4 regions of the Agrobacterium sp. CG160-95 genome follow, and region 1 is predicted to be linked to each of the others. Evidence: riboswitches for the same ligand, from Rfam matches in the RefSeq annotation. Region 1 holds a riboswitch; each other region holds the start of a gene.
What was found. A riboswitch is a leader RNA that binds a small molecule or an ion and turns the genes downstream of it on or off. The one in region 1 is predicted to bind cobalamin.
Positions count from the first base shown of each region.

Region 2: another riboswitch for cobalamin. It lies ahead of bluB (5,6-dimethylbenzimidazole synthase); the one in region 1 lies ahead of ACQZ63_RS02895 (CbtB domain-containing protein).
Region 3: another riboswitch for cobalamin. It lies ahead of ACQZ63_RS22245 (DUF1852 domain-containing protein); the one in region 1 lies ahead of ACQZ63_RS02895 (CbtB domain-containing protein).
Region 4: another riboswitch for cobalamin. It lies ahead of ACQZ63_RS08960 (ABC transporter substrate-binding protein); the one in region 1 lies ahead of ACQZ63_RS02895 (CbtB domain-containing protein).

Region 1 covers NZ_JBNWDU010000001.1:569,233-574,456, reverse strand. Annotated here, with positions in the region: gene ACQZ63_RS02915 (helix-turn-helix transcriptional regulator) at 1-484, opposite strand, end outside; gene ACQZ63_RS02910 (LysE family translocator) at 618-1,247, shown strand; gene ACQZ63_RS02905 (c-type cytochrome) at 1,363-1,797, shown strand; gene ACQZ63_RS02900 (c-type cytochrome) at 1,884-2,804, shown strand; cobalamin riboswitch at 2,896-3,120, shown strand; gene ACQZ63_RS02895 (CbtB domain-containing protein) at 3,287-3,469, shown strand; gene ACQZ63_RS02890 (CbtA family protein) at 3,480-4,196, shown strand; gene ACQZ63_RS02885 (hypothetical protein) at 4,201-4,515, shown strand; partial or broken gene ACQZ63_RS02880 (type 1 glutamine amidotransferase family protein) at 4,632-5,186, opposite strand; gene ACQZ63_RS02875 (GNAT family N-acetyltransferase) at 5,208-5,224, opposite strand, start outside.
Region 2 covers NZ_JBNWDU010000005.1:261,388-266,611, forward strand. Annotated here, with positions in the region: gene ACQZ63_RS18570 (NAD+ synthase) at 1-1,167, shown strand, start outside; gene ACQZ63_RS18575 (VOC family protein) at 1,317-1,694, opposite strand; gene ACQZ63_RS18580 (TolB family protein) at 1,887-2,717, shown strand; cobalamin riboswitch at 2,846-3,031, shown strand; gene bluB (5,6-dimethylbenzimidazole synthase) at 3,130-3,846, shown strand; gene ACQZ63_RS18590 (DUF2865 domain-containing protein) at 3,916-5,016, opposite strand; gene ACQZ63_RS18595 (NADP-dependent malic enzyme) at 5,152-5,224, opposite strand, start outside.
Region 3 covers NZ_JBNWDU010000007.1:169,360-174,583, forward strand. Annotated here, with positions in the region: gene ACQZ63_RS22240 (hypothetical protein) at 1-918, shown strand, start outside; cobalamin riboswitch at 1,705-1,917, shown strand; gene ACQZ63_RS22245 (DUF1852 domain-containing protein) at 2,021-2,998, shown strand; gene ACQZ63_RS22250 (methionine synthase) at 3,023-4,051, shown strand; gene ACQZ63_RS22255 (peroxiredoxin) at 4,715-5,224, shown strand, end outside.
Region 4 covers NZ_JBNWDU010000002.1:489,795-495,018, forward strand. Annotated here, with positions in the region: gene ACQZ63_RS08945 (2-hydroxyacid dehydrogenase) at 1-793, opposite strand, end outside; gene argE (acetylornithine deacetylase) at 818-1,942, opposite strand; gene ACQZ63_RS08955 (GNAT family N-acetyltransferase) at 2,154-3,032, shown strand; cobalamin riboswitch at 3,072-3,307, shown strand; gene ACQZ63_RS08960 (ABC transporter substrate-binding protein) at 3,473-4,504, shown strand; gene ACQZ63_RS08965 (FecCD family ABC transporter permease) at 4,501-5,224, shown strand, end outside.

The DNA of each region.
Region 1 (5,224 bases):
CCACGCCGGTTTCGTCGCCATAGGTTATGTCCAACCGCTCCTCGTCGCGCACCGCCCGCCTGACCATGGCAAGATCGACGCCGGCGGGTGAGGGCGCGATGCTGCCCCAGGCGTGCAGGGCATTGGCCGACAGGGTTTTCGACAGGGGTTCGGGCAGGGATGCCGCAATCTTGTCGCTGACCTTTTTGGCCGCCTGCCGCAATTCGGTATCGCCCGTGCGCGCGACCATGGCGAGCGCAAGCACGATCGCCTCCGTCTCCTCGATGGAAAACATCAGCGGCGGCAGGTTGAAGCCGGGACGCAGGATATAACCGACGCCGCGTTCGCCTTCGATCGGTACGCGCATGGTCTGAAGGGCCGAAATATCGCGATAGACCGAGCGCACCGTGACCTCCAGTGCCTCGGCAATGGTCTGCGCGGTGATCGGCCTGCGCGCCACCCGCAGGATCTGGATGATCTCGAACAGTCTCGATGCCTTGCGCATTGCCGTTTTTCCCGGTGGTTTCCCAACGCAACTGACACAACGCTGTCAGTTGGCTTTTCCTATAAGCAGCAAAACACATTGAGAAACATGAGTTTTCCCGAATGTGTCGAAAACTGTTTTGGGAGATACTGACATGAGTTACGCCGAAAATCTCTGGCTTTTCTTTCTGGTCCTGTTCGGCATCATCATCCTGCCGGGCATGGATATGCTGTTCGTGCTGGCAAGTGCGTTGACGGGTGGCAAAAGAGCCGGGCTTTCCGCGGCAAGCGGCATGAGCGCCGGCGGCATGGTGCATTCACTTTACGGTGCGTTGGGCGTCGGCATGCTTGCCGCCTGGATGCCGTCGCTGTTCCTGCCGCTGCTGGTCGCCGGCGCCGCTTACATGGTCTGGATCGGCATCGGCCTGATGCGCAGCGCCATTACCGTCAATGGCGATGAAGCGCAGGCGAGCGCCTCTGTCAGAAAGGCGTTCTGGCGGGCCGTGCTCACCTGCCTTTCCAATCCGAAAGCCTATCTCTTCATGATGGCGATCTATCCGCAATTCCTCAAACCCGACTATGGTCCAATCTGGATGCAGGGTCTGGTAATGGGCGCGATGGTGGCCATCACGCAGTTCACGGTCTATGGCGCTCTGGCGCTGACGGCGGATAAAAGCCGGGCATGGCTCGTTTCCTCGCCTGCCGCGACGATTTTCATCGGCCGCGCCGCCGGTTTCATGCTGATTGCCGCAGCCCTGGTTACGCTTTGGGAAGCACTCTCCTAGACTTCTGTTTTCTTGGGGAAATTCACTGCAATGTGACTTCTTTTCGCCATGCGGAAAGGGCATCCTCGCGCCGTTATCGCGCGTTCGGCATCTGCCGGAATCAAGGAGAGAATGTATGAAACTGAAAACCATCGCGGCGGCCATGCTTTTCGGCTGTCTTTGCGCCGGAGCGGTCTACGCTGCCGGCGAAGTCGAAAAACGTGAAGGCATGATGAAGCAGATCGGCGGCTCCATGGGGGCGCTTGCTGCCATCTCCAAGGGCCAGAAGCCTTATGACGCCGAAGCCGTAAAGGCTGCCGTGACGACCATCAGCACCAACGCCAAGGCTTTCCCCGACCAGTTTCCCCCGGGCAGCGAGACCGGCAGTGCTGCGGCACCCGCGATCTGGGAAAATTTCGATGACTTCAAGTCCAAGGCCGCCAAGCTCGGTGCCGATGCGGACAAGGTCCTCGCCAGCCTTCCCGCCGATCAGGCAGGCGTCACCGCCGCCATGCAGACCCTCGGTGCCGATTGTGGTGCGTGCCACCAGACCTACCGTCTAAAGAAGTGATCCTATTAAGAACGCCGCTTCCCGGCGGCGTTTTTTTCAGCGGGAATGATGCCTGATCTCATCAGGTGATAATGGGGAGAGGGGTCATGGCCTCCATTTGGACGAAGCTCGCGGGCGGGATCGCGGTGGCGGCCATTGCCGGTTTCGGCATTTTCGCCTGGGTCACCGCGCCTGTGCGTCAGGCACCCAGCCACTGGGTGAGCCTTGGCGAGCCGGACCTTGCCAATGGCGAAACGCTGTTCTGGGCGGGCGGCTGCGCAAGTTGCCATGCGGCACCAGATGCCAAGGGCGATGCGCTTTTGACGCTTTCGGGCGGGCAAGCGTTGAAAAGCCCCTTCGGCACCTTCCATGTGCCCAATATTTCCTCCGATCCGCAGCATGGCATTGGCGGCTGGACGCTTTCGGAATTCGGCGATGCGATGACGCGCGGCGTCGGCAAGAACGGCGAACATCTCTACCCGTCCTTCCCTTACGCCTCCTATGCCCGCATGACGCAGAAGGACATCAACGACCTCTTCGGTTATCTGCGGGTTCTGCCCGCCAGCCAGAATGACGTGCCGGATCACGAACTGCCGTTCCCCTTCAACATGCGCATGGCATTGGGCGGCTGGAAATTCCTCTATTTCGATACATCCGCGCCACCCCGCGTCGAGCTTGCCGATGCCAATGCCGAATTGCTGCGCGGCCAATATCTGGTGGAAGGCCCGGGCCATTGCGGCGAATGTCACACGCCGCGCAATGCGCTTGGTGGTTTTCTCGATGGCAAATGGCTGGCCGGTGGTCCAAATCCCGAAGGCGAGGGCCGCATTCCCGATATTACCCCCGGCTCGCAGAGCGTCGGAAGCTGGGAGGCGGCCGATATTGCCAACTATCTGGAAACCGGCTTCACCCCGGAATTCGACAGCGTCGGCGGCTCCATGGTCAAGGTGCAGCAGAATATGGCGCATCTGACGGCTGATGACCGCAATGCGATCGCCGCCTATCTGAAGGCCATCCCGGCACGGTAGCCCTTTGCCGTCATGCCGGACTTGATCCGGCATCCAGCCACGGCGCGCGATTCTCACGCCGGCCTGCCATTGACTCCCACCCACACCCATCGGATAACGATCCTGTGATGGTTCCTTCCGGGCGTTCCGGAAGGTGAAAAGGGAACACGATAGGGAGACATCCTCATTCGTGGCTGCCCCCGCAACTGTGAGCGGAGAGCCTGAAACGAAATGCCACTGGTAAGCATCTCGCCGGATATGGGCGAGGGCAATGCCGGGAAGGTGTTTCAGGTTTTGACCCGTAAGCCAGGAGACCTGCCATCACGGAAATGTCCATGCCGGCGGGGTGTCCGGAAGAGCGGAATTTCAGGGTGGTGGTGCTTGAACGTGCCGCCCTGTGTCAGTCTCGTATCCCCGTGGTGAAGTGTATCGCATGCGGCTGTACGGCGTTTGCCGTTCCGCCGCGTCTAAAGGCGCGGGGTCGCGCCGTAAGAGGGGTCACCATGTCCATCAACCAGAATACGGTAAATGCCGCCGTTTCAGCAAAAACGGGGAGCTTGGCGCAATCGCTGACGGCGATCGTGCTTGGTCTGTTCGTCGTCGGTTTTGTCGGCTTTTCGCATGTGGAAGCCGTTCACAACGCTGCGCATGACACACGTCATGCCAATGCTTTCCCTTGCCATTGAGGGAAAAAGCATGTCGTTCTTTCGCAATATCGTTTTTACCGCCGTCCTCGTCGGCATCGTTGGCGGCTTCGCCGTTTCGGCCATGCAGGCTTTCGGCACCACGCCGCTGATCCTGAAGGCGGAAACCTATGAAAATGCGGGTGGCGAAGCGCCCCACAGCCACGATGCTCCGGCCACGACCGGCGCTGCCGTTCCCGCGCACGAACATAACGAGGAAGCCTGGTCTCCGGCCGACGGCCTCGAGCGCACCGCCTATACGGTCGCCGCCAACGTGCTGACCGCCATCGGTTATGCACTGGTGCTCACCGGCCTCATCTCGCTACGCGGCACCGATGCCGGCTGGCGCGAAGGCCTTTTGTGGGGTGTGGCCGGTTTTGCCGCCGTCATGCTTGCGCCGATGATCGGCCTGCCGCCGGAACTACCGGGCAGCCCGGCGGCCGCGCTTGAGGCGCGTCAAATCTGGTGGCTTTCGACGGTTGCGGCGACCGCAGGCGGCATTGCGCTGATCGCATTCCGCCGCGAACCCTGGGCAATCGTGCTCGCACTGGTGTTGATCGTTGCACCACATGTGGTGGGCGCGCCCCTGCCGCCGGAAGGTGAACATGCGCTGGCACCGCTGCCGCTGGAACGACAGTTCATCGTTGCCGCCGCCGTGACCAGCTTTGTCTTCTGGGCCTTGCTCGGAACATTGAGCGCGTTTTTCCTGAAGCGCTTCCAGCAGGCTTGAAACCATGCAGGACGCAGCCGAATGGAGTGAGGAACTCGACGCGCTGCGTTTTGCCGTTCCCGGTCACGGCGCTTTCTGCGCCGTGCACCGCCTTGCCTTCAAGGCAGTCCTCGTCGTCAGCCCGGAACGGGAAGCGGCGCTCGCCTATTTTCATGACAATGAGGCTGCCTTTACGGCCGCAGCCCTTGCCAAGATAAAACGCTCGGCTTTACCGGCCGGTCGCAGTCTGCATCTCAACAGCCGCGATATCCGCCGTGCGATTGCGGGGGAGTGCGGGGATGTCGCGCCCCGTGTCTGCCGGGTGCTTGATCAGGGGTGATTTGTGATGGTCTCGCGGCTTAACTTCTCCACCACCCTCATTCCTGTGACAAGCACAGGAATGAGGGTGGGAGGATCCGCAAAACTCTCGACACCAAGGTGAGCTTCACCGGTGTTCGCCGCAAAAATTCCAAGTTCCGCCTCGGCTTCCGGACCAAAGAGGCCGAGGTGTTTCAGAATTTCCACTGCGAAACTGACCGGTGCACTGCCGGCTGCGGTTACGATGCCGCCATCGCTGACCGCCTTCGGCTGGTCGCGATAGAGCGCTTCGCCGCGATAGGACGGAGAGGCCTTGTGAGAGGCGAGCGAATTGCCGGTATGGGCGACGTCATCAAGGGCGCCCGTGCCTGCAAGCGCGCTGGCAGCCGCGCAGATGCCGGCAACCAGTCGGCCCTTCTCGCGAAACCGCTGTACCAGCCCGCCAAGATCGACAGCCGTTCCCTTTTCCCAGCTAAGGCCGCCGGGAATGGCGAGCGCATCGATGTTAGCAGGATCAAGCGCGTCATATGATGTGTCGGGCGTAACGTTGAGCCCGCCCATTGAAACCACGGGCCGGCCGTCCGGGGTTGCGTAAACGATCTCGACGCCGAGATAGCCGCGCGCGGCGGCGGCAAGCAGCGCCGGTTCCCAGTCCGCAAAATCCTGCGCAAGCGCAATGGCAATCCGTGTCATGGCCGTCTCCAAAGGTTGCAATCAGGCGATAGACTGCA
Region 2 (5,224 bases), on a different contig from region 1:
AGCGGGGCGGAAATCCTGCTGGTGCCGAATGGTTCGCCCTATTATCGCGGCAAGCTGGATGTGCGCCATCAGGTGGCGCTGAAGCAAGTAATCGAAAGCGGCTTGCCGCTGGTCTTCGCCAATCAGCTTGGCGGGCAGGACGAGCTGGTTTTCGACGGCGCGAGCTTCGGTTTCAATGCCGACAAGACCCTTGCCTTCCAGATGAGCCAGTTCGAGGCGACCCTTGCCGTTACCGATTGGAAACGCACCGCAGAAGGCTGGCGCTGCGAGAGCGGTCCTTTCTCGAAAATCCCTGAAGGCGAGGAGGCGGATTACCGCGCCTGCATGCTGGGCTTTCGCGATTACGTCAACAAGAACGGCTTCAAGAGCGTGGTTCTCGGCCTTTCCGGCGGTATCGATTCGGCGATATGCGCTGCGCTTGCTGTTGATGCGCTGGGCGAAGAGCGGGTGCGCTGCATCATGCTGCCCTATCGTTACACCTCCGAGGATTCGCTGAAGGACGCAGCCGATTGCGCCAGAGCGCTCGGCTGCCGTTACGATATCGTGCCGATTGCCGAACCGGTGGATGGGTTCCTGTCGGCGCTTTCGGAAATGTTCGAAGGCACGGAAGAAGGCATTACCGAAGAAAACCTGCAGAGCCGAACACGCGGCACCATTCTCATGGCTGTTTCCAACAAGTTCGGCTCGATGGTGGTGACAACAGGCAACAAGTCGGAAATGTCGGTGGGGTATGCGACGCTTTATGGCGACATGAATGGCGGTTTCAATCCCATCAAGGACCTCTACAAGATGCAGGTCTACGCCATCTCCAGCTGGCGCAATTCCCATGTGCCGCCCGGCGCGCTCGGGCCGTCCGGCGAAGTGATCCCCGCCAATATCATCTCCAAGGCGCCATCCGCCGAATTGCGACCCAACCAAACAGACCAGGATTCGCTGCCGCCCTATCCGGTGCTGGACGATATTCTGGAGTGCCTGGTGGAAAAGGAAATGTCGGTCGAGGAAATCCTCGCGCGTGGCCATGATATCGCGACGGTGCACCGGATCGAGCATCTGCTCTATCTCGCCGAATACAAACGCCGCCAATCCGCGCCCGGGGTGAAGATCACCAAGAAGAACTTCGGCCGCGATCGCCGTTATCCGATTACCAACCGGTTCAGGGACAGGTAGTCGAAGGAGGGCATGGAGGGAGCTTGCTGGACCCCGAATCTAGTTCGGGGTGACGGAGTGCGGATGCTGCGGCTTCGCCATATATCGATGGCGAAGAAGCATCCTTTTCCTCCAACGGCGCGGACACGCCGCGCCGTCTCCCTATCTCGTTAAATAACCTGCCCCACATCGATGCGGTTACCATCCGGGTCTTCGAAAACGAAGGCCCGCAGGCCATAATCCTTGTCCTGCAGACTTTTGATGATGCGAAGCCCGTGGCTTTTGCAAAGCGCATGCAGCGCGTCGGCGTCGCTGACCAGCATATGCGCCACATTGAAGGGGGCCGGTTTGTGCGTTGACTGCAATGTCAGGTGCAACTCGGCGTTACCTTGTTTCAGGATCATGAAACCGACAGGGTTGCCGTTTTCGAAGGTCTTTTCGAAGCCCAGCACACGGACATAAAAGTCATGGGCCTTCTCGATATTCTTGACAGGAAGCATTGCGGCGATCCGACCGAAGCGGATGCCGTGATCGGCGATGGTGTTCATCGCGGAACCTCGGATCTGGGAGAAACGGGCAGGGGTGCGGGCGGTGCCGGAACGCTGCTGTTTTTTCCTATTTGAATTTGCAGGGCGGTGCCTGCGGCAATAGGATCATAATTACGGCGGTGGCGGATGCAAACGGAATGGTTGTGCCATTCAACGCTCCACGCCAGACGATCGACAGGCCCGGGAGGCAGCATGCGCAGTTCCATCGAAATCTTCAACATCCGCACTCGGCAGATGCGGGTGGTCTGGCAGACGCCGGAGCTGTTCGAGGCTCCGAACTGGTCGCCGGACGGGAAATACCTGCTTCTGAACTGCGACGGTCTGCTTTATCGCCTGTCACTTGCCGGCGACCCTTCGCCTGAAAAGGTCGATACTGGCTTTGCGACAATCTGCAACAATGACCACGGCATTTCGCCTGACGGTTCGCTTTATGCCATTTCCGACAAGGTGGAGTTCGGCAAGAGTGCCATCTATCTGCTGCCTTCGACGGGCGGAACGCCGCGGCTGATGACTAAGAACCTTCCGTCCTACTGGCACGGCTGGTCGCCGGACGGGAAAGGTTTCGCCTATTGCGGCATTCGCGATCAGGTTTTCGATATTTATTCCATGGACATAGACAGCGGCGTTGAGACACGCCTTACCCATGGTGAGGGCCGCAATGACGGGCCGGATTATTCGCCGGATGGAGAATGGATCTATTTCAACTCCAGCCGCACCGGCCAGATGCAGATCTGGCGCGTGCGGGTGGATGGCTCGGCCGTCGAGCGTATCACCGACAGCGCCTACGGCGACTGGTTCCCGCATCCGTCCCCCAGCGGTGACAAGGTCGTCTTCGTCTCCTACGACGCCGATGTCTTCGACCATCCGCGCGACCTTAACGTGCGCGTGCGGCTGATGGATATGGATGGCGGTAATGCCGAAACGCTGTTTGACCTTTTCGGCGGGCAGGGAACGATGAATTCGCCCAACTGGTCACCGGACGGGGATGAGTTCGCTTATGTGCGGTATTTTCCCGTTGGGTGATGCGGTAGGGAGTGCTTCAGCCGGCGCGCTTCTGCGCGGCGGCTGAAGGCCGCAATACGCCGGTGAGGTGGCCACGGTCACATTGCCGCATCGCTGCGCAAGATACTTGTATTTGCAATCTTTGTTGCTCATAAGCTTCTTCGTCAGGTGCCTGCCCTTTAGGGCGGGAGAATCGGGAATCCGGTGCAAGACCGGAACGTGCCCAGCGCTGTGAGGCGGATGCCCTTTTTCTTGATGCCACTGAATCCATTCGGGAAGGCGAAAGTGGGCGGATGAAGCCGAGTCAGAAGACCGGCCTGACAGGATAGACCAGACCGCGTGGACGGCGGCAGGTTGTTGCAGCAGCGCGTCGTGCAGGCGAAAACCGGAGCCGGTTTTCGTGGCGGCGCGCCAGCATTGTTGGGGATAGACGATGCCGACCGATCCACTCGCGACCAGTTCGCTCGACGCCGATGCATTCGATCACGCGCTTTCGCCCGCCTACCCGTTTTCCGAGGGGGAGCGAGAGGCGATCTACCGTGCCATCGAAACCCGCCGTGATGTGCGCGACCAGTTCCTTCCGGATCCATTGCCGGAAGATGTGGTCGAGCGCTTGCTGAAGGCGGCGCATTCCGCGCCCTCGGTCGGTTTCATGCAGCCGTGGAATTTCACGCTCGTCACTGACGGTGCGGTCAGGCAGGCAGCCTGGGTTGCCTTCAGCCGCGCCAATGGCGAGGCGACGGCGATGTTCGAGGGGGAGCAGCAGGCGCTTTACCGCAGCCTCAAGCTTGAGGGCATCCGCAAGGCGCCGCTCAGCATCTGCGTCACCTGCGATCCGACGCGTGGCGGCAAGGTGGTGCTGGGCCGTACCCACAATCCGCGCACCGATGTCTATTCCACCGTCTGCGCCATCCAGAACCTCTGGCTTGCAGCGCGCGCCGAAGGCATCGGCGTCGGCTGGGTCAGCATTTTCCACGATAGCGACATTCGGACCATTCTGGAAATCCCGGACCACATCGAGATCGTCGCCTGGCTATGCCTCGGCCGCGTCGATACACTTTATACCGAGCCGGAACTGGCGGTGAAGGGTTGGCGCCAGCGCGTGCCGCTGGAGGAGCTGGTGTTTCGCAATCGCTGGGGCGGGCGGTAAAGAGAACACGCGACCGCCTTGTGAGTGAGATAGAGCGTTGCCAACTCCATACCGCGTGCTTGATGGGAGCTATTGCTGCGGCTGAATGCCCTTCAGCGCCGGGTTCTTCAGGTCGATCCGGCCTGTCTGGTCGGGCAGGAATTTAGGGCCGATGACGCGGACCCTGCTGTTGTTCGGGTCATAGTCGCGTTCCGGAACCGGTTGTTCCGGCGGCTTTGCGGCCTGCTGCAGTTCGGTGGGTTTTTTGGGGGTGTCACCTTGCGGTGGTGGAATGGTCGTGATGCTGGAATAGGGTTTCTCAGCTTCCGGCCGCGCAGCCTCCTGCTGCTTCATCTCCTCGTGATAGGCGGCCATGTTGCAGGCGCAGCCTGGGGCTTTCGTTGAGGCATTTCGATAAGCAAAGGCGGTCGGCAGGTCCTTATAGGGCTTTCCTGTTTCAGCCGAGACCATGTCAGCCGTTTCCTGCTCCGTCATGGAGTGGAAATAAAGCTCCGTCTGCGTACCCGGACACATTTTCTGGCATTGTTCGGCCTGCGCACGGAAATCGAGCGGCGAGGCATTGGAAGCGATGGGGAAAAACGAGCCGTCGCAGGTGCGCACGCACAGCGTCCTGAGCCCGCCCTCCGCAGCGGCATTGGGGTAGGTCGAAAGCCCTGCCTGTCCCGGCGGGTTGCCCTGTTCGCCGAAGGCGTCGGGGTAACGTGTCACATCGGGTGCCGTCGGCTGGCGCGCTTCCGTTTCCGGAATGGCGCTGCAGCCATTGGCGTCGAGTGCGGCGAGAATGCGCTGGCGTCTGATGTCGCCATCATCGCTGCCCTGGGCCGCCATGGCATAGTCGCGGTCACGGATGATGGCATCGCGTTCGCTCTGCGCATCCGCCATCGCGTCGCTGATCTCCGCGCAGAGTTCGGCATTCGGGCTGCCATAAACGGTGACGCTTGCGGATGAACAGCCGTAACGGCGCAGATCGTTCCTGATCCTGCGGATCTCGATGTTCTGGCGGGTGAGCGCATTGGCGTAACGCCGTACCTCGGCGGTGTTGCCGATGACACGCGGCGGTTCGCGCAGCTGCGCATAAAGCGTATCGCAGACCTGATCCGCGAAAGCAGCGGCCGGGGCGATGAAAACAAGGGGAAGCAGGAGGCCGATAATGCTGCGGCGCCGGGTCAATGGTGCGATCCGTTCGATGTCCCCGGCCGGTGGCGAGGGTGTTATGCTTCGGGAAATCCGTGTTTCAGGAAGATAACATAAGCTGTTGCCGCAATGCGGCAACAGCATGTTCAAAACTGCGTTAATACGCCTTCATCACACCGAAGGGTGCGATGCCTGCACGACGGCAAAGGCCGCCATGTTGACAACGCCGCGCGAGGTGACGCTG
Region 3 (5,224 bases), on a different contig from region 1:
AACGCCTACCGTTCCGGCCCCGTTGCGAACGAAAACGATGCTATGCTTTTGCCCGGTTTCTGGAGTGAGGCCAGCAAGACGTGGGTCGAGGATGACTATCAGGTCGGCAGCGCAACGGGCAACCTGGCCTGGGCGGCACTTGCGCTTCTCACTGCCAGTGAACGATTAAGCAATCCGTCCTATGTGCAGGCAGCGACCAAACTCATGCGCTGGATCGATGCGCATACGGCGGGCGTCCGCGATATCGGCTACACAGGTGGCACATTCGGTCATGAGCCTGCACCGGCAAAACTCGAGTGGAAATCGACGGAACATAATCTCGATGTGTATGCCGTTGCGGGTTGGCTCGCCGAAATTGAGGGAGCGCGCGCCTGGCAGGCGATGCGGGACAAAACACGCAAATTTCTTGATGCGATGTGGAATGAGCAGCAGGGACGGTTTTACGTCGGCAGCCTACCCGGAAGCGACACACCCAACTCGAGCCAGTCCGGAATAGATTCCGAGCTCTGGCCCATTCTCGCCGTGCCGGAGTTTCGGGGCCGCAGTGGGCGTGTTCTACATTGGGTTGATCGGCATTATGCGGTTGCGGGAGGTTTTGATTTTAACGACGATCGGGATGGTGTGTGGCTGGAAGGTACGGCCCAGGCCGCGCTGGCATTTCAGCAGGTCGGCGATGCCGAGCGGGCCGAGGCGCTGCTTGCCACCATCGCCGCACAAATATCTCCCGATAACCTGATCTACGCGACAGTCGGGGACGAACTGACGACCGGGCTGATGATCGGGCCGACCTCGACATTTGCCGACTTCAAATATTTCAGGTTGCCGCATGTCGGGGCCACTGCCTGGGCAATCCTTGCAGCGAAAGGCTGGAACCCTTTTCTTAGAAAAAGCGGTTGTATTCGTCTTTGTGAGGGATAATCGTCCGTCTCGGCGGCAGCAGGAGGATATTGCTCCAGGCCGTTGCGCCGGAGATTGAAAACTGGGACGCATGACGCTGCTGAAAGCGGCGAAAAGCGTAAAACCGCAACGTTGACTGCCGACTAGCAGTTCCAGTGATTCAAGCCTGACGGTACGATTAACCAAGCCGAATACCGCCCACTGCCAGACCTGTCAGATGCCCGGTGCGGATCGGAACTTCCTGTGCACCTTCAACGACATGGGGCGGTTCCAAGGCCCGAGCACAAATTCGGCGGTGCTGTTGCGGATACGCGCCCGTGATGTTATCGGCCCGCAATTTAAGGGTGCTTGCCTTCGCTCATTCGTTATTTAATTCAAACGCCGATCCCTTTATTAGCGCTGCGCCGGCACAGTAGGGCATGTCCGAATAGCATCCCAACCTCCGGCGAGGCCGCTTCAATTAAACGCCTGTGGCAGGCGAAATCATGCGCGCCTTCTAGCTGCCCCAATTGCCTCCTGAACCGTCGATCGACGTACTGGCTCTTCTGGAGCGACTAAGTCTGGCGGAACGCGCTCTGGGCGCCTGGACGGTATCACCAGGCTGCTCCCGCACTAGGAACTATTCGTGGTGTGGTCTGATCCTTTCAAGTGCGTGGAGCGAGACGTTTGCCACGGCCAGGTCCGCGTATGTGAGAATCGCCTGACAACGCCGAATGCAACCTACTCGGCCGGAACCGACAATGGAAACGTAGACTTAAGGACATAAAGATATCGTTATATGATGTTGACCGATGACGTGGCTTACAATATGGTCGTCACGCCTAAGGTTCCCCAGTCGTTGCACGCAACGTGCCGGGGCTAAGAGGGAAGTCGGTGCTCCGTGTCATACGGAAAAGCCGACGCTGCCCCCGCAACTGTAAGCGGCGAGCTGAAGTCCAATATGTCACTGGTTTACCCCGGGAAGACGGACGGAAGTGATGATCCGTGAGCCAGGAGACCTGCCTTTGGTGAAATAACGTCCACGGGCGGGGTGTCCCAGTGTGCCGTAGCAAAGGCTGCATTGTCGCGGCCCGTCTTGCTATGCGTCCGCAGACCCATGCCCCCAACTTTATAGGGGCACAACATGTCTCAGACCTGCATTTTTACGATCACGAGCGTACCCTTCGATGAGGACTATCGTCCTTCAGAAAATACGCGCATCACCACCAATTTCGCCAATCTGGCCAGGGGCGAAAAGCGGCAGGAAAACCTGCGCAATGTCATGCGCATGATCGACAGCCGCTTCAACGCCCTCGCTCACTGGGATAATCCCAAATCGGACCGATACTCGGTCGAGTTGGAGATCATTTCGGTCGACATGAGCTTCGATGTCGCAGGTGAAAAATTTCCCCTCATCGAGATACTGAAGACGACGATCATCGATCACAAAACCAGTGAACGTATCGACGGCATTGTGGGGAATAACTTCTCCTCCTATGTGCGAGACTACGACTTCAGCATTGTGCTGCCGGAGCATAACAAGAGCGTTCCTGCCTTCAGCATTCCGGCCGACTTCGGCGACCTGCATGGAAACCTGTTCAAGTCTTTTCTGCAGTCGGATGCCTACCGCTCGTACTTTCGCAAGCCGCCGGTCATTTGCATCAGCGCCTCGACCAGCAAGACCTATTACCGGACCGAAAATCATCACCCCGTGATGGGCGTCGAATACCGGCAGAATGGGTTCTCGTCCACCGACCAGTATTTCGGGAAAATGGGATTGCAGGTTCGCTACTTCATGCCTGCAGGCAGCGTTGCGCCGTTGGCCTTCTACTTTGTTGGGGATTTGCTGGGCGACTACTCCAATATTGAGCTAATCGGCGTCATCAGCACGATGGAAACGTTTCAGAGAATTTATCGCCCCGAAATCTACAATGCGAACGCAGCAGCCGGGACATTTTACCAGCCCAACCTGAAGCACCAGGACTATTCGCTGACCCGGGTCATTTACGATCGCGACGAACGAAATCGCTTGGCGGTGGATCAGGGTAAGTTCACCGAAAAACACTTCATCAAGCCATACCGCGCCGTCCTTGAGCAATTGTTTGCTCACCGCCCCGCCTGAGCATCACTTAGAAGAGGTCCCATCGTGAAGAAACTTCTCCCCACATCGACCGCTGGCAGCCTGCCGAAACCCTCCTGGCTTGCGCAGCCCGAAAAACTGTGGTCGCCCTGGAAGCTGGAGGGCGAGGAATTACTGGAAGGCAAGAGAGATGCCCTGCGCCTTTCACTGTACGATCAGCAACAGGCCGGCATCGACATCGTCAGTGATGGCGAGCAAACACGCCAACATTTCGTCACGACTTTCATCGAGCACCTCGACGGGGTCGATTTTGCAAAACGCGAGACAGTCAGAATTCGCGATCGCTACGATGCGAGTGTCCCGACAGTCGTCGGCGCAGTGTCTCGCCAGAAGTCCGTGTTCGTCGAAGACGCCAAGTTTTTTCGCCAGCAGACCAAACAACCCATCAAATGGGCTTTGCCGGGTCCGATGACGATGATCGATACTCTCTTTGACGGCCATTATAAGAGCCGTGAAAAGCTTGCCTGGGAATTTGCCGGGATACTCAACGAGGAAGCAAAGGAATTGGAGGCTGCCGGCGTCGATATCATCCAGTTCGACGAACCTGCCTTCAACGTATTCTTTGACGATGTGAATGACTGGGGTGTTGCCACTTTGGACAGGGCAATTGAAGGGCTGAAGTGCGAGACCGCCGTCCATATCTGCTACGGTTACGGCATAAAGGCCAATACGGATTGGAAAAAGACACTCGGGTCAGAATGGCGGCAGTATGAGGAAACTCTCCCCAAGCTGCAGAAATCCGGCATCGGTATGATCTCCCTCGAATGCCACAATTCTCATGTCCCAATGGATCTTCTGGAACTTGTTCGAGGTAAGAAAGTGATGGTCGGGGCCATCGATGTGGCAAGCGATACCATCGAAACCCCGGAGGAAGTCGCTGCAACGCTGCGAAAGGCGCTTAAGTTTGTCGACGCAGATAAACTTTGCCCCTGCACCAATTGCGGCATGGCCCCCCTGTCTCGTCGTGTGGCAAGAGACAAGCTGAATTCCTTGAGCGCAGGAGCTGAGATCGTCCGAAGAGAGCTCACTGTTTAGTTTTTTGATAGTCTGAACCTGCGGATGGCTGCCGTTCGCCGCCACCGCGCCCATCGCGACACACGCTGGGAGACTTACGAATGGCTATAAGGTCACGGCGCGGATCATCCTGAGAGCTTCGACGGATGTCCGCCTCTTGGCGCAAAGCTGCCAAGACCGCCTGTTCTCTAAAAATCGGCCCTGTTTCTGCTGAGTGTTTGCGCCAAACGTCTCGGTTGGAAGACATTTATTCCAACGCCACCGACGTCTTCGTGACTTTTGCCAAACAGAACAACTTCCCAGACGCCGAAAATCTCGGGAGCACGACGGCCGCTAAGATCGCCGAAAAAAGTGGGTCTCAGTCAGCAGGACGTATTTGCCGAGAGCAGCAATTGCCTTTTGGAAATGGGGACAGTGGTGGCCATACGGTAGCAGCGATCCCAAGATAAAGAAGCCGTTGCCTCAGAACATCGCTTCAGCGGAAATTCCAAAACGATACTATCGGCCAGAGACTTGGCAATCAGTGACTTTGTCAAATCGAATGAAGGTGTGGCGTTCGTATTCCATCAAGGCTGAAGGCGCGAATCGCTACGGCAGCTTTGCACCTGCGCACAAGACATTGCGGTAGTATGAAAATCGGCTAACTTCGCAACGTCGACAGACAGGAAGAGCAACGAGGTGGCAATGATTGAACCCGGCGGGGATGAGCAATTAGTTACCCCACGTGACGACGGAGCAGCCAGGCATTTACCCGGGATGGAGTTGCCTGGCATTGGTTTGGCTGCGACGGATGGCACGACCGTCGATCTGCGTGAGCCGGGGTTAACCGTGGTCTATGCTTACCCCCGGACAAGCCCGCCCGGAGGAAAGGCGATTGACGGATGGGACGCAATACCCGGCGCGAGGGGATGTACACCGCAGTCCTGTGCCTTTCGTGATCATTTCGCTGAACTGAAGGCATTGGGAGCAACGCGTCTGTTTGGCCTTTCTACGCAGACCACGGAGTATCAGCGAGAGGCAGCAGAGCGGCTTCACCTGCCGTTTCCTCTGCTTTCCGATCATTCACTCCTTCTGGTGTCAGCCCTCCGCCTTCCAACTTTCCAGGCTGGAGGCCTGACACTGCTCAAGAGGCTCACGATGATTATCGAAACGGGCGTTATCAAGCATGTCTTTTACCCGGTCCATCCGCCAGAG
Region 4 (5,224 bases), on a different contig from region 1:
TTTTCGGATGGGTCCAGAAGCGGTGGTCTTTGGGCAGGGGCTCCGGATCGGTAACGTCAATCACCGCACCTGAAAGCCTGTCGCTGTTGAGTGCATCGAGCAAAGCGTCATGATCGAGCTGTTTGCCGCGCCCGGCGTGAACCAGAGCAGCCCCTTCGGGAAGCATCCCAAGACGCTCGGCGTTCAGAAGCCCCGTGGTCTCTTCGGTGAGAGGCAGCAGGCAGACGAGAATATCGCTGGTGGAGAGAATGGATTTGAGGCCGTCGTCGCCATGATGGCAGGTGACGCCATCGATCTGACGCTGTGAGCGGCTCCAGCCGGAAAGCGGAAAGCCGAAAGGTTTCAGCCGCTCCAGCGCCGCAACGCCTAGCATACCGAGGCCGAGAACGCCCACCCGGCACTCTTCCGCCTGACGCTGGGGCAGGGCATTCCACAGTTGCTGGCGCTGCTGGTTTAAATAGACTGGCAGGTTGCGGTGGAGGGAAAGTACGCCGAGGCAGATATATTCCTGCATCATGCGGATGATGCCCTCATCCACCATGCGTACGACCTTTACCGTCTCAGGGATCGCCTCGATGTGAAACTGGTCGACACCCGCGCCAATCGAAAACAGGACTTCGAGATTGCGATACCGGGCAATGTCCTGTGGTACCGTCCAGGTGATGAGGTAACGGACTGCATCGGGATCGACAGTTGATGCATCCATCGAAAACGGCAGATCAGGCAGTTCTGCAGCTAGGGCCTGCCGGAAAATCTCGCCGCGCTTGGCGTCGGAATTGAAGAGAAACGTCATCTGAAATCTATGCTTCCCGAAGGTTCAAGCCGCACAGCGGCTTGCGAGTGTTTCCAGCATCGACTGGCAGGCCGAAAGTTCGCCCGTCGTTATGAACTCGTCCGGCTTGTGGGCGCGGCCGATATCTCCTGGTCCGCAGATGATGGCGTCGATGCCCGCCGCCTGGAACAGCCCCGCCTCCGTGCCGTAGCTGACGGCGGCGAGACAGGGGGTGCCGGTCAATTCCTCCAGAAACAGAACAAGGGGAGCATTGGCTGCAAGCGAAAGCGCCGGATAATCGCTCATAGGCGTCCACTCGATATCGACACCCTTTGCTGCAAGAACCTCGACGCTTGCGCGAATCGGCCCGAGCAGTTCAAGCGGCGATATGCCGGAAATCGCCCGCGCTTCCAGCTCGATGGCCGAGAAATCGGGGATGATGTTGATCGCCTGGCCGCCCTTCATCGTGCCGATCTGCAGCGAGGAATAGGGCGGCTCGAAAGTCGCTTCAAAGGGGCCTTTCGTCAGCTCATGTGCCGTCTCCACGGCCTTTGCCATGATGCCGGTCATCAGGTGAATGGCATTCACCCCCTGATCAGGGCGGGACGAATGGCCGGAACGGCCACGGATGGTAATGCGAGCTGCTGCTTTGCCCTTGTGTGCACGAACCGCCCGCATATTGCTCGGTTCGCCGATAATTGCGCCCGCCGGTGCGGCGCACAGTTCAGGCAATCTGGCGAGAAGATGCGGAACGCCACGGCAACCCGCCTCTTCGTCATAGGAAAAGGCGATATGCACGGGACGTTTCAGCGCCATGCGCGAAAATGCAGGCGCCGCGGCGAGAACCGTGGCCAGAAAACCCTTCATGTCGGTGGTTCCGCGCCCGTAGAGACGATCATTTTCCGCCCGCAGTGTAAAGGGATCGGAAGACCATTCCGGCTCGCTGGCGGGTACGACATCCATATGGCCGGACAAAACATAGCCGGCGCGATCGGCCGGGCCGAAGGTGGCGAAGAGATTGGCGCGGTCGCCCTCCGGTCCCGCAAGCAGCGATACTTTCGCGCCGTGGCTTTCAAGATAATCGGCGATCCAGCCGGCAATATCGCCATTGGCGGTTCCAACGACCGACGGGAAACCGACGAGACGCTCAAGGATTTCGATTGCGTTCAATGGTCGTCTCCGCTGACCGGATTGTCATCCCGAAAGCTTAGAATGGCCTGCCACGTTTATCTGCTGAAATGCGAATGATTTCGGTAGATTGTTGTGACCTTCCAGTGCTTTCAGAAAATTCGTGCTGGCGTAACCGGCTACCGTCGGATGTCGTGGGCTAGGCCGGGACCGGATGAAGGTTGTGAGCCGTAGGGGATGAGGGCCGTTGGTTATGGACCTGCTCAAAGTCGATAGTTTCGAGCTGCGGACCGTGGATATCGCGGACGTGGATGCCGATCATCTGCATGCACTCTCCATGGCCGTCGGATGGCGATATCACGCGAATGAATGGTGTTTTCTGCGGCAATGCGGCGTGGGTCTCGCTGCGCTCGATGAGATCGACCGTGTTGTCGCAACCGCGATGCTCTTTCCCTATGATCAGGGGTTTGCGACGCTTGGCATGGTCATTGTTTCCCCCCGTTTGCAGGGGCAGGGCGTAGCACCATGGCTTGTGCAGAAACTTGTCGCGAAATTCCCCACTGTCTCCCTGCGGTTGAACGCGACGGGAGCGTCGCGGCGGTTGTTTTCAAGGTTGGGTTTTGCCGGTGATACGGAAAAAGTATATCTGTTCCGGGGAAGGGCGAATTGCCTTTTCGAGATACCGCCGCCCGGCAGAAAACAACGAATAGAGCCGTTATCCGCAGATCATCTGACTGATGTGGTGGAACTAGACCGGGCGGCTTTTGGCGTTTCGCGCCGGAACGTTTTACAGCGACTTTTGACGCAGAATGCGGGTTACGGTGTGTTTGAGGCGGACCGTCTTACCGCTTTTGCGCTGCGCCGTGCGGCGGGGCGGGGCCACATTATCGGTCCGGTCGTTGCGGGTGCGGACATGGATGCGATTGCGCTTGTGAGGCGGCATTTTACCGATCTGGACGATGAGCTGGTGCGTCTCGACACCATCAGCGACAACAATCTCTTTATTGATTTTATTGCGCAATCCGGGCTGGTGGTGATTGAAACCCTTACCACGATGTCCAAAGACGCGCCGCAACCGGCGCCTTCCGGCGCTACAAAAATTTTCGCGTTGGCGGGTCCGTCTTTGTGCTGAGCTGCAGCACTATCGCAATTGACGCCCCGGCGCTTGCCCCTTATGTCAGAAAGCGACGGTTCCTGAAGCCGAAGGGCAAAGGGATTAATAGGGAACATGGTGCGGGTGATTTCTATCGCCCAATGCCGTGGCTGCCCCCGCAACTGTAAGCGGATTGCCGCTCATCCTCGTGACGCCTGAAACGCGTCATGCCACTGCACCCTTCAAGGTGCGGGAAGGCAGATGAACGGCGCATATTCGTGAGCCAGGAGACCTGCCGTCATAATATTGACCATCGTTACGGGCGGGGATGCCCGGAAGAGGAGCTGATTATGACCTTTCCGTCCGCGGAAACGTATTTAGAGTCCCGTTCTCCATCTCCACACTTGTTGTCGCTCTGTCACTACGCGTTTTGACGCGCGGCCTGCGGATCACGCCACTTTATTTAGACTGGAGAACATATGTTTCATTTCAAACGCCTGCCGGTTTCCGCCGGTCTTCTGGCTGTCGCATTAGCGGCCTTGCCCGCCGGTGCCGCTCAGGCTGCCGAAACCACCTATCCGCTGACGATCAATAGCTGCGGCCACGAAATCACCTTCAAGCAGGCGCCCGCCCGCACAGTATCGGTCGGCCAGAGCACGACCGAGGTTCTCTATCTGCTCGGCGTGGCCGACAAGGTGGTAGGCACGGCGCTGTGGATCGGCCCGGTTCTGAAGGGTTACGAAGACGCCAATGCCAAGGTGGAGCGGCTTGCCGACAATGATCCGAGCTTCGAGGCGGTGGTTGGCAAGAGGCCGGACCTCGTGACGACGCAGTTCCAGTGGCAGATCGGTCCCGAAGGCGTTGTCGGAACACCGGAGCAATTCGCCGAACTCGGTATTCCCGTTTATACCTCCCCTGCCGATTGCATGGGCAAGGACAATTCCGGCGGCGGCGACGGCGTGCGCAAGTCCGTTTTCACCATGGACCTGATCTACCAGGAGGTCCGCGACCTTGCGAAAATTTTCAACGTGCAAGATCGCGGCGAGGAAGTCGTTGCCGACCTGAAAAAGCGTGAGGAAGCCGCCCGCGCCAAGATCGCTTCGGCGAATGGCAAGATTTCAGCAGTCTTCTGGTTCTCCAGCGCCGAGTTGGATATCGATCCTTACGTGGCGGGCCGCAATGGTGCGCCGGGTTACATCATGTCCGCGCTCGGACTGAAGAACGTTATCGAAAGCGATGAGGAATGGCCGACTGTTGGCTGGGAAACCATCGCCAAGGCCAATCCGTCCGTGATCGTTGCCGGCAAGATGGACCGCCGGCGTTTCCCCGCCGATGATGTCGCCGTCAAGCTCAAGTTCCTCGCTACCGATCCGGTTGCCAGCATCATGCCCGCCGTCAAGGCGGCCCATGTCTTCGAAATGGACGCGCAGGCGATGAACCCGACCATCCGCACGATCGAAGGCATTGAAACGCTGGCCGAGGCGATTTCCACAGCCGGTCTCGCCAAGTGAACGGTCTTTCCGTCAATCTCGGCAGGGCGGGTCTGGCTTTTGCCGCACTCGCCCTGCTGCTCGTCGCACTGATGGCCGGTGCGGCCATCGGCGAGACTGCCATTCCGTTCGACGTGGTGGCAAAGACCATTGCCAATCGTGTCTTCCATGCGGGTTATCCGCTGGAGCCGCTGGATGAGGGCATCGTCTGGAGTTACCGCCTCAGCCGCGCCGTTGTTGCCGCGTGCTGTGGCGCCTCGCTGGCGCTGGCCGGTGCGGTGCTTCAATCACTTCTGCGCAACCCGCTCGCCGATCCCTATATCCTCGGTATTTCCGCAGGCGCCTCAACCGGGGCCGTGGCCGTGGCGCTTCTGGGCTTCGGGGCGGGGTTCCTGACGATGCCGGCCGGCGCCCTGATCGGGGCTTTTGTGGCTTTTTCGCTTGTCAGCCTTCTGGCGGTGCGGGCAGGGCACGGCAACAGCGCCATCATCTTGGCGGGGGTCGCCGGTTCGCAACTGTTCAACGCCATGACGTCGTTCATCGTCACCAAATCCGCCAATGCCGAACAGGCGCGCGGCATCATGTTCTGGCTGCTGGGCAATCTTTCGGGCGTGCGCTGGCCGGATGTCTGGCTGGCTTTGCCGGTCAGTATTGCGGGTCTAGGGGTGTGCCTCTGGTACGCACGCGCGCTTGATGCTTTCGCTTTCGGCGGTCAGGCAGCAGCTTCGCTCGGTATTCCGG